Regions from separate parts of the Roseibium porphyridii genome, predicted to be linked through region 1. Evidence: riboswitches for the same ligand, from Rfam matches in the RefSeq annotation. Region 1 holds a riboswitch; the other holds the start of a gene.

Region 1 (5,947 bases):
ATTCGATGGTCAGCACCAGGTCGGCCTTGCCGGTGACATGATAAAGCTTTTTCACTTCCGGCAATGTCAACAATTTCTCGCGGGCTCTGGCATTTCGCTCCGGCTGGCCCCGTACCATTTCCAGCATGGCGAGCAGGGTGACGGTGGATCCGGTCACTTCGGGTGCTAGGACGGCAATTTCCTTTTGGATAGCGCCTATCTCCCGGAGTCGCTGGACCCGGCGCAGGCAAGCGGCCGGCGACAGGCCGACTTTTTCGGAAAGCTCCTTGCCGGTCTGGCGCGCGTCGAGGCTCAACAGACGCAGCAAGCGGTGATCGAAGTCATCAAGCGGTTCCATAAGTTTAGTTCCGTTCAAAGTTTTCTTGCGAGAAAATATCATGAATTCCTCGTTGGTGCGAAAATTTCCTGAATGTGTGAGAAAATTGCGCACTCTGCGCAGGAGTGTCCTTTAGCCTTCGCTACAGTCAAGACGAAGGAGCACTCGAGATGAGCGATCAAACGGCAAACCTCAGCCTATTCCAAACCGCCAAAGCGTCATTCCCGGATCTGTTGCAGACCTTTGTTGGGAGGCTTCAGCACCAATCGAAGTGCCGCACAGACGCGCAAAATCTGGCCCGAATGCCGGATCATCTGCTGCGTGACCTCGGTTTAAGCCGATCAGAAGTCTCAAAGTTAGTTGGGAGAGAGCTGACCGATGTGCCGCCCAATTGCGGTGACACCGATGCGCAGAGGATACTGAGGCGGTTGAACTGCTGGAGCGGGTGAAGGGAATCGAACCCTCGTCTTAAGCTTGGGAAGCTTCTGCTCTACCATTGAGCTACACCCGCGGGGGCTCCGGGAGCTTTCTGCGCCGAGCGGGCGGGTCTGTCAACTCAAGAAGTTGGATATCGACGGTCTGTTGATCTTGCACTGCGGCAAAGAAATCGCCATGTTCGCGCGGGCGCAAAATGCGCCAATGATGATGGCACACTCCAGGTCGGAAATATGCGAAACAAGGTCAAGGCGCTCGTCACCTCGCGCAATTGGGAATTCTGTATCATCGGGATTATTGTCCTGAACGCCATCACGCTGGGCTTGGAAACCAGCAAGACGGTGATGGATCAGATTGGCGGACCGCTCGTGTTTGTCGACAAGGTGATCCTCGGGATTTTCGTGGTCGAGCTGATCTTGCGTCTCTATGCGCATGGCCTGAAATTCTTCAAGGATCCCTGGAGTATTTTTGACTTTGTGATCGTGGCGATTTCGCTTGTACCAGCCAGTGGAAATCTCTCGGTGTTGCGTTCGTTGCGCATCTTGCGTGTCCTGCGACTGATTTCGGTCGTTCCCTCGCTCAGACGCGTGATCGGAGGCCTGATTGCAGCGCTTCCAGGCATGGGGTCGATTGTTGTTCTCATGGCGCTGGTTTTCTACGTTTTTGCTGTTATGGCGACCAAGCTCTTCGGGCAAACTTTCCCCGAATGGTTCGGCGACCTCGGAGCGTCGCTTTATACGCTCTTCCAGATCATGACGCTGGAGAGCTGGTCCATGGGCATCGTGCGTCCCGTGATGGAGGCTTATCCTTATTCCTGGCTGTTCTTCGTGCCCTTTATCCTGTGCACGGCATTCACAGTGCTCAACCTCTTCATCGGTATTATCGTATCGGCCATGCAGGAAGAACATGATGCCGAGGCCGATGCGAACCGGCAGGCGATCCATGACGATACCGGCCTGATCCTGGAAGAGGTGAAAGCGCTGCGGACCGAACTGAAAGCGCTCAGGGCCGAGGTCGACAGGACCAAATCTTAAAGGATCTCGAGGGTTTCCTGCGGACCTTCAACGAGAAGGCGCACACCGTCTTCCGTGTAGTGGCGCGCAACTACGCTTAGTCCAAGTGCTTCGACGCGCTTTTCCAGGTTTGAACTGGAGGCGAAATCCGCGCTGAACTCCTTTTGGGCCAATTTTCTGAATGGCACGAGTTCAGCGTTGTTGATGGCGTCCTGAGCTGCGCCGGAATAGGCCCTCGCAAGGCCACCGCCGCCGAGTTTGGTGCCACCGAAATAACGCACGATCAGCACCGCGCAGTTGATGAGTTCCGCCCCTTGCAGAATGCGCAAGGTCGGCATGCCTGACGTGCCGGCGGGTTCACCGTCGTCCTTGCTGCTTTCTTCGACCCTGTCATCTTCCAGAAGCCGTCTGTGAGCCGTGACCACATGATTGGCCTTGCGATGTTCTTTGCGAAGGTCGTCCAGTCGTTGGTCAAACGCTTCAAATGGGACCAGATGCGCAAGAAACCGGGATTTCCGATCCTCCAGAAAACCCTCGAACTCGCGAGTGACGGTCTTGAATGCCATGCCGGTCTATGCGGGCGACCTGAAGTGTTTGGAAAGTTTGAGCGCCTGGCCCTGATAGTTGGAGCCGATGCCTTCGCCATAGAGCGTGGCCGGGCGTTCTGCCATGTGCTCATAGACAAGGCGGCCAATTGTCTGGCCGTGTTCCACGATGAAGGGCACGTCGTGCGACCGGACTTCCAGAACGGCGCGTGAGCCGACGCCGCCGGCTCCGGAATGGCCGAAACCGGGATCGAAAAACCCTGCATAGTGGACGCGGAATTCGCCGACCAACGGGTCGAAAGGCACCATCTCCGCAGCATAGTCAGGCGGCACATGCACGGCCTCCTGGCTCACCAGAATATAAAAGGCGTTCGGATCAAGGATCAGCTCTCCGCGCTGGCGGCGGTGGATCGGTTCCCAGAAGTCGAGTGGGTCCTGAGCGCCGACAACATCGACGTCAATCAGGCCGGAATGATGCTTGGCACGGTATCCGATCAGGCTGCCTGGACCATTGCCTTCAAGATCGATTGAAAGTTGAACGCCGTTGCCGATCCGCTCGTTCCCCCCACTCATGAGCGTGTGGGATTTGTGTACCTCTTCCAGAATGTCGTCGGCAATCAGCGATTGGCCGCGTCGGAAACGGATCTGGCTTAGCCGAGAGCCTGAGCGGACCAGGATCGGGAAAGTGAGCGGTGATATCTCGGCGTAGAGCGGGCCTTGGTAGCCGGCAGGGATGGTGTCGAAGGCAAGGCCATTGTCGGTGATGACACGAGTGAAGACGTCGAGACGACCCGTGGAACTTTTCGGATTGGCAGTTGCCGAAATGTCTTCCGCCAGGGCAAGGCTTTCCTGCAAGGGCACAATATAGACGCACCCGGTTTCAAGAACCGCGCCTTCTGAAAGGTCGATTGTATGAAGCTTCAGCTGCTCCAGCCGGTCGGCAACCCGGATTGCCGGACCGGGCAGAAAGCTCGCGCGCACTCTGTAGGCCTCGCTCCCAAGCCTCAGGTCGAGGCTGGCAGGCTGGACCTGGCCGGTGACCGGAGGTTTGGCAGACGATATTTCACCGGCTGCGAACATCTCCTGAATGATGCGTTCGGGCAAAATGCCGCTGGCTGAAAGTGCTGCGCTACCGTTCAAGACCTGACCCGCCGTGACGTTCATATGGATTTCCCGCAAATTCCTTGCCTATCGTCCTTAACGGATAGGGCGGCTCGCGCCAACAGGCTTTGTGGTGGATGGCAGGCTTTTCGCCGAAGGAGATTGACCTTCGAAACGTTTTCCCTTAACAGACAGGCTCTTCGTGGTGATTTGGGCCGGCCGGCTTGCAGCCACGTTAAACAAGTCGCTAAAAAGGCCGGAGGTGCAAACCCCGGTCTTGAGGCTGGGGTTTTTTGCGTTTGGAGCATTGGAAGACATGACTGAGACCACCAAGACCGGAAACAAGAACTGGCGTCCTGCAACCGCATTGGTGCATGGCGGCACCATGCGGTCGCCCTTCGGTGAGACCTCAGAGACGATCTACCTGACACAGGGGTTCACCTATAGCGGAGCAGAAGCTGCCGAAGCCCGCTTCAACGGCGAGGATCCAGGCTATGTCTATTCCCGTTATGCCAACCCGACTGTCAGCATGTTCGAAGACCGGATCAAGGCGCTCGAAGGGGCAGAGGCCGCACGTGGGACCGCAAGTGGCATGGCGGCTGTCAATCTGGCGCTGATGGCGTCGGTCAAGGCGGGCGATCATGTGATTGCGGCCAAAGCGCTGTTCGGGTCGTGTCGATACATTTGTGAGACGCTCTTGCCGCGGTTCGGAGTTGAGAGCACGCTGGTGGACGGTACCGACATTGATCAGTGGAAAGCAGCCGTTCGACCGAACACCAAAGCGCTGTTTCTGGAAAGCCCAACCAATCCGACGCTCGAAGTGATCGACATTGCCGCGGTCGCCGATATCGCAAAAGAAGCAGGGGCGCGGTTGATTGTAGACAATGTTTTTGCGACGCCGCTTTATCAATCGCCGCTGAAGCTTGGTGCCGACGTTGTTGTCTATTCGGCGACAAAACACATTGACGGTCAGGGCCGTTGTCTGGGCGGGGTCGTCCTGTCAGATGAAGAATGGATCGTCGACGAGGTCATGCCCTTCATCAAGCATACCGGGCCCCACATGAGCCCTTTCAGTGCTTGGGTTCTTCTCAAGGGGCTGGAGACTTTACCGCTGCGCGTTGCGCGTCAGACCGAGAGCGCCGGTCAGGTTGCCGGTTTTCTGGCGGACCAGTCCAAGATCAGCCGGTTGATTTATCCCGGGCGCGCCGATCATCCGCAGGCTGAGGTGGTTCAGCGTCAGATGACAGCCGGATCAACGATGGTTGCCTTTGAAGTCGAGGGTGGCAAGGAGGCTGCCTTCCGCTTCACCAATGCGCTGGAGACCATCAAGATCTCCAACAATCTTGGGGACGCCAAAAGCCTGATCACCCATCCGGCCACCACGACCCACCAGTCGATCGGTGAAGAAGCGCGTGCGGAGCTGGATATATCCGACGGCATCTTGCGGCTGTCGGTTGGCCTGGAGGATCCACTGGATCTTCTGGAAGACGTTGAAAAGGCGCTCAGCGCGGTTTGATGAGTTCGCTGTACCAAGATGAAAAGCCCGGTCAAGTGCCGGGCTTTTTTCATTGGAATGCCATCCAGCTCCGTTGTGAGGGAGCAACACCTTGCGCTGGAACTGCTGCCAGGGAACCAAAACAAAGTGAATTGCCGTCCAAGGTATGCCAAGGAAACCCTTTGGATGGGCGGAGAGCTTTCCCGTTGAATACCTAAGGACAGGAAATGGCGCAGATGGCGGTTCAGTCCCGGTTCGGTTATCAGGCCTATATCATTTGTACTTCACCGCGCAGCGGCAGCACTCTGTTGTGCAGACTGCTGGCGGCAACAGGCGTTGCCGGAAGGCCGGAATCCTATTTCCACGTGCCGACACTGGCGGCCTGGCAGAAATCCCTGAACCTTCAGACTGTTGCCTACGAAGATAAGGCTTCGGCTCTGAAGGCAGTTTTCAACCGCGCTCGTTCCAAGGGAATGGGGGAGAGCAATCTCTTCGGCCTGCGATTGCAGCGGAAAAGCGCGAGCTTCTTCTTTGAGCAGCTGGAGTACATTCACTCAGACGTTTCAGGTGATCTGGCGCGCTTCGAGGCGGAATTCGGCAAAACATGTATTGTCCACCTGACACGGCAGGATAAGCTTGCCCAGGCGATCTCGTTGATCAAGGCAATGCAAACCGGCCTTTGGCACAAGGCGCCAGATGGAACCGAGCTGGAAAGAACCTCTGAACCGCAAGAACCGGACTACGACCGGGATCTGATCCGTAAGACGATTGAGGAAGTCACGCACTATGAAGATGCGTGGAGCAACTGGTTTTCGCGGGAAGGACTTGATCCCTATCGGATAACCTATGACGAATTGGCGACTGATCCGGAGACTGTCCTGGCCGATCTCATCACGCATCTCGGTTTTGATGGCGCTGTCGCCAAAGGCATTCCGCTGCCTGTGGCAAAACTTGCGGACAAAGTCAGTGAAGAATGGAAGACACGCTATCTTTTGGACGAAGGGCTCAACGACACAAGAGCCAAGTGACATTCAGCCCTAGG
Region 2 (5,947 bases), 310 kb from region 1:
GATCAGCCGAACGACATCGCCAAGCCGGATTGCCTCCGGCGATTTTGCCAGCCTGATGCCACCGCCACGACCGCGAGTGGTTTCCAGATAGCCGCCCTTTGCAAGGTGGGCGACGATCTTCATCACATGCGATTTTGCCAGCCCCAGCTGTTTGGCAAGCTTTTCGACGGTCTGCGGATTGTCTGACTGTCCGGTGGCCATGAGTATTCTCAAGGCAAAATCACTGGCCTGACTGAGGCGCATGGCAGCTTCCCGTAAAACATTCATCTCAGATGTTGATTTTAGTATGAGCTTGTGTCATTTAAAAGATGCATCTTAAATGAATGTTTGGAGAAGATGATGCAGACCGGCAAACCCTCTAGCCGTCGCGACAGACCGCCCGTGATCGACAAGGGCGATCGCCTGCAACGTTATGAACACGTGGACGAACAATCGATTCACGTGATGGTCCAGACATTCTATGGCTGCGTTCGCGAGCATCCGCGACTAGGCGAAATCTTCAACAGTCGGTTGGACGGAAAGTGGGATGAGCATCTGCCGAAAATGGAAGCATTCTGGCAGTCTGTTCTCATGAAGAACGGCGCTTACAAAGGAAAGCCTGTACCGGCTCACCTCAAGCAAAAGGAACTTGTGAGTGCGGACTATGCCTTGTGGCTTGGTGTGTTTCGCCCTGTTGTGCGCGAGCTGTTCGTGCCCGACCTTGCTGACGAAATCATCGCGGTTGCAGAGCGTATCGCGCAAAGCCTGTGGCTGGCGACTTTTGGATTTGCCGGAGCAGTGCCCCCACCTGAACTCACCTCGAAACAGGACTGGATCGGATCATGTTGATCGCAATCGTGCTCGTTGCCGAGGTGCTTGTCGTTGTCTGGTTCGCCGTTTTTTCCCTGATGTTGCTGTCGATGTATTTGGATTCGCGCGACCTGCCGATGCCACGGCTCGACACGGCGGGCCGATCCCTGATCGGCAGTGCAAAGGCAGCGTTCATCACTGGAATGTTGGCACTCGCAATCCTGACGGTGATTGAGATCCCCGGTTTTGCTTGAAAAAGGAGTTTCCTTCACATGCGCAAGAACTTGCTGCAGCGCGGCCTGCCGATTGTCCTGATCTGGATCGCTGCACCATTACCCCTCTGGATCATGGCAATCATGATGCTGGTGATTTGAGTGACTTTGATCAAGTAGCACTTGTGATCTCTGCCGCGGTGGGTAGTCTCGACCTGTCTGAAAAAGGAGGGGCTCGGCCGTGACCGAAAACAAACCGAATGGCGATCTGACATTGCGAACAATGGCGATGCCAGCTGACACCAATGCTTCAGGTGACATTTTCGGTGGCTGGGTTTTGTCGCAAATGGATTTGGCCGGCGGTATTGCTGCCGGTCAAAGAGCAGAAGGCCGCGTCGTTACGATTGCGGTCGACAAGATGAAATTCATTCGTCCCGTTCATGTCGGTGACGTTTTGTGTGTCTATACAGAAGTGATCCGCGTTGGACGTTCTTCCATGGAAATCAGGTTGGAAGCCTGGGCTCTGCGGCATCGGTATGGACACCGTGAAATGGTCACGGAAGCCATATTCACGATGGTAGCCGTCGACGACGGTGGCAAGCCGCGTCCCGTTCCCAACAACGATTGACCAAATCTAGCGTTCAGACAGGTGACGGTTGACAATGTCGGCGAACAGATCCTCGTCGACCGCACATGTGCAACCATTTGCCCAAAGCTGCAGAAGGCTCTTCAGCCGGTTCAGACGTTCATCCGGGTGCAGGGCCGCCTTGTGTCGGGGCAATCCACCGACAATACGCAAAGACTTGATGCGTGCCAGAACACAGTCTTCGGCAGCCCGCTGCCAGATTGACGCTTCGGCGAGTTCGGCATGAGCACCAAGATGATGCTCGATCAAGTCCGCCGCACGACCGGCAAAAGGCTGTTGAGACAAAAAATCCTCCATCGGTTGCCCGAGGAGGACTGGCGCATGCTATTGAACCGCTTGGTTGCCGGTTAACCCGATGTGAGGGTCTTTCCAGCCGCATCCCTATTGCGGGGACCACCTTGCCCGGTTCGGCAGGTTGGCGAGGGCGCCAGCCCTTCTCTTGATGATGTCGGGCTTATGACATGTCTTCTCGCCAATGGCAAGCGGCGAGCCGATGACAAATTCATTTGTGATTTCAATGTTACCAGCGCTGAGAAGGCTCTGATAGCTTCGTTATTGCTTTCGGTCGTAGTCAATTCGCCCGTCGACCAGATGAACACGCCGTTCCATGCGATTGGCCAGATCCATATCGTGCGTGACAGCGATAATGGTGGTCTGCTGGGTTTCGACGATCTTCTGCAGGCTTTCAAAAACCTGCTCGGTAGCAACGGAATCGAGGCTTCCCGTGGGCTCGTCTGCGAGTATCAGGTCTGGCGAATTTGCAAGCGCTCTGGCGACAGCCACACGCTGGCGTTGACCACCGGAAAGTTGCTCTGGTCGACGGTTCAGAAAGTCCTCAAGTCCCAGCCCGGCCAGAAGGCCTTCCGCATGTTCATGCTGTTCCCGTGGCGGCAGCTTTCCAAGCCGCTGCATCGGGATCATGACATTTTCCAGCGCTGTGAATTCCGGCAAAAGAAAATGAAACTGGAAGACGAAGCCAATCTTTTCCAATCGGATGTGGGCAAGTTCGCTGGAAGACAGACGGTCGGTTTCCGTTCCGGCGATCCATATCTCGCCCTCGGACGGCCGGTCGAGCAGGCCTAGCAGATAAAGCAATGAGGATTTTCCGGAACCGGAAGGTCCGGTGATCGCGACAAACTCCGAATGACCGATCCGCAGGCTGACATCCTGAACCAGAGTTACGGGGACGACGGCGGGCAATATTCGGGTCAGGCTACGTGTTTCCAGCAGCGGGCTCTCCCTCGGCGCGGCATCAGGTGCAGTCACGTCGCCCCCCGTATGATGTCAACGGGATTGAGACGGGCAGCCTTGCGAGCAGGGATCAGGCCGGCAATTGCGGAGGAAAACAGCGCCAGAAAGCAGGCGATCACGTAATGCAGCGTCGAAAAATAAATCGGCAGACTGGTCACCTCGACATCCGTCGTAAGTTCGAACTTTACGGTTGCGAGGTAGCTGGAAAGGCCGAAACCGAGCACTGACCCGGTGATCGCGCCAAGCACGCCGATCACGAGGCCTTCAAGGACGAAAATCTGCTGAATGTCCCTCTCCGGAAATCCGAGTGATTTCAGGATCGCGATGTCTTTTGCCTTTTCATGGACGATGGTGGACACGATGTTGAAAATGCCGAAGCCTGCCACCACCAGTATGGCACCGACGACCGTATACATGATGATGTTGCGCACGAAGAAGGCTTCCATCAGTCCTTCATTCGCTTCCTCCCAGGACACTGCCTTGTATCCGAGCTGGCGTTCGGCGCGGGAAGCGACATCGTTTGCCTCGCCAATATTTGAAAGACGAATAGAGATGCTGTTGATGATGTCGGGTTTTTCCAGAAGGATCTGGACAGCTTTCAGGGGCGCGTAAGCAAAGCCTTCGTCGCTGGCGGTGATGCCGGTGTGAAAAAGTCCGACGATCTTGAACCTTTTTGCCACACCGTTTGCCGATGTCAGTGTGACAGTGTCCCCGACATCTGCGCCGAGTCTTTGAGCAGCCTTCCGGCCAAGCACAAGACCATTTGAAGTCACCTCAAGATCCTTGAGAGACCCCTGGCGCATGTCGTCCTCGATCTTGGACACTTGGAGTTCATATCGCGGCACGACCCCGGTCAGGGTCAGGCCGATGTCCTGTCCGCTGTAGCGCAGCACCGCCTGGCCGCTCAATCGCTGTGCCATGGAACCGTTCACCCAATCGCGCAACGATGCCAAAGCCTCTGTCGGATTGCGGATACCGCGCAGATCTTCCTTCGGTCTCAGTCCGTGAAATGCAACTGCGTCAAACCGTTCGCTGGCGGGTTGCAAGGCCGGAGCACGTTGTTCGTCCTGGATCTCGACATGCGGAATTGCTTCGATCAATGTCGACATGAAATCCCGTTGAGAGCCTTCCATCAAGCCAGCCATGGCAACTGAAAAGCCAACCCCGAGTGCGACGCCAAGCGTCGACACCACCGTCTGACGCATGCGGTTGCGCACATGAGTTGCCGCGATCCTGAGCAATAGAATCATGGCTGTTTCCCGGCCTCGGTCCGGACGGTCTGCCCCGCTTTCAGGTCTGAATTATAGGGAAAGACAATTCTTGAGTTCGGGTCCACACCGTCCAAAACTTCTACAGCGCGTGTGCCACGGATTCCGGTATCGACCTGTAGAAGCGAGACAGTGTTGTCTTCAGCAATCGCCTGCACGTTTGCACCATCAAAGGCGGCAAGCGGCAATAGCAAAGTGTCGCTTTCCTCAGCCGTGACAATATTGATTTCAGCGGTCATTCCGATGCGCAAGGGTGTGTCGTCCGGCAGATCCAGATAGACACGGTAGTTCTTCAACACGGGATCGCCCATGGGCGTGATCCGTGAAACAGTTGCCATCAAGTCCCGATTTGGAAACGCGTCTGCCTTGATGAGTGCTTTCTGACCTTTGACGACTTTCGGAATGTCTTCTTCATTGACTTCCGCAATCAGCTGCAGCGGTTGGGGTTGCCCAATCCAAAACAGAACATCTCCAGGCTCTGCAACTTCACCGACCGAACCATCCTGACGCAGGATTACGCCGTCCATCGGAGCGACGATACTGTAGTCGCGCAAGCGCTCCTTTTGTGCTGCAATCATGGCATTGACGCGGATGAGTTCGCTTTGGGCTTTGTCGTAGACCTGTTGGCTGACCACCCGTCGTTCCAGGAGCTGCATGGCGCGTTGTCTGTCGGACTTGGCAAGAACCTGTCGTGCTTCCAGCTCGGCCAGTGTCGCACGGGCATCGCCACTGTCCAGCTCGGCGAGCTGGTCTCCCTTGGCGACTTCCATGCCTTCGCAACCGCAGAGAGAGGTAATGCGCTCACGGATAATGCTGGTGACTTTGGCCCAACGAACGGGTTCAACAACCGCCGTCGCGTAAACGACCTCCGCCGCACTGCCTCTATAGGGCGCAACGACTTCGACAATAGGCGGGCGCGCATTCCACCAGGAGATGCCGGCAATACCGGCAATCAGGACGATTAGAAAACCCAGATATTTCAAGACACGCATGAAGCACCTTCTTTGAAGCTTACGTCAGCATAGTGTCTTTGCAAAAGCGGGCCTTGGAATGGATCAAACTCCCCAAATTCCTTCAGTAGTGAGGTGGTTTGTCGATCTGGTGGCCCGGCAGCACGTTGTCCATCAGCTCTTCCACCTGATCAGTCATGTTTGCAAGGACGTGTTTCATTCGCTCGATCTGTTTGCCTTGCTCGATCACAACGATATTGAGTTCGTCGATGGTGTTGTTGGCGTGAGCGAGATCAATTTCAAGCTTTTCAATACGCGCTTCCCTGTCGTCCGACATCAAATTCTCCATGAAAAGGCCTGGCCCTGAGCTCAGCTTAAGGGGCTCTCCGTTTGAGCGCGCGAGCTATAAGGTGTTTGCGAGCTTCTGTCTTCTCTAATTATTCATCGGCAACTGGCGATGGGTTTAAATACGATCGCGATGTCCTATATGCGCAGCGTAATCCGGCAAAGACCATTGGAACAGAATTAGAAGAGAGCATTTTATGACTGCATTGACCGACTACCCAATCACCCGGAAATGGCCTGCTCAACACCCTGACCGGATCCAGCTCTATTCATTGCCGACACCGAACGGCATCAAGGTATCGGCGATGCTGGAAGAAACGGGATTGGCATATGAAGCTCATAAAGTCGATTTCGCGACCAATGACCAGATGACCCCGGAGTTCCTGTCGCTCAACCCGAACAATAAGATCCCGGCGATCATCGATCCCAACGGCCCGGATGGTAAGCCTCTGGCTCTGTGGGAATCGGGCGCCATCCTGATTTATC

Evidence for each region. A riboswitch is a leader RNA that binds a small molecule or an ion and turns the genes downstream of it on or off. The one in region 1 is predicted to bind S-adenosylmethionine.
Region 2: it holds a riboswitch for S-adenosylmethionine, as region 1 does, so the genes downstream of both, K1718_RS23075 (hypothetical protein) here and K1718_RS21635 (O-succinylhomoserine sulfhydrylase) in region 1, are expected to answer to the same signal.

The regions. Positions count from the first base shown of each region.
Region 1 is NZ_CP120863.1:4,708,491-4,714,437, reverse strand. Features, by position in the region: gene K1718_RS21660 (Lrp/AsnC family transcriptional regulator) at 1-337, opposite strand, end outside; gene K1718_RS27560 (DUF1127 domain-containing protein) at 487-765, shown strand; tRNA gene K1718_RS21655 (tRNA-Gly) at 754-827, opposite strand; gene K1718_RS21650 (ion transporter) at 985-1,785, shown strand; gene K1718_RS21645 (IMPACT family protein) at 1,782-2,330, opposite strand; gene K1718_RS21640 (2'-deoxycytidine 5'-triphosphate deaminase) at 2,337-3,473, opposite strand; SAM riboswitch at 3,603-3,682, shown strand; gene K1718_RS21635 (O-succinylhomoserine sulfhydrylase) at 3,727-4,926, shown strand; gene K1718_RS21630 (Stf0 family sulfotransferase) at 5,133-5,933, shown strand.
Region 2 is NZ_CP120863.1:5,015,188-5,021,134, reverse strand. Features, by position in the region: gene K1718_RS23095 (RrF2 family transcriptional regulator) at 1-243, opposite strand, end outside; gene K1718_RS23090 (group III truncated hemoglobin) at 337-828, shown strand; gene K1718_RS23085 (hypothetical protein) at 822-1,043, shown strand; gene K1718_RS23080 (acyl-CoA thioesterase) at 1,285-1,629, shown strand; gene K1718_RS23075 (hypothetical protein) at 1,636-1,932, opposite strand; SAM-I-IV-variant riboswitch at 1,974-2,098, opposite strand; gene K1718_RS23070 (ABC transporter ATP-binding protein) at 2,200-2,913, opposite strand; gene K1718_RS23065 (ABC transporter permease) at 2,910-4,148, opposite strand; gene K1718_RS23060 (efflux RND transporter periplasmic adaptor subunit) at 4,145-5,158, opposite strand; gene K1718_RS23055 (SlyX family protein) at 5,241-5,453, opposite strand; gene K1718_RS23050 (glutathione S-transferase N-terminal domain-containing protein) at 5,659-5,947, shown strand, end outside.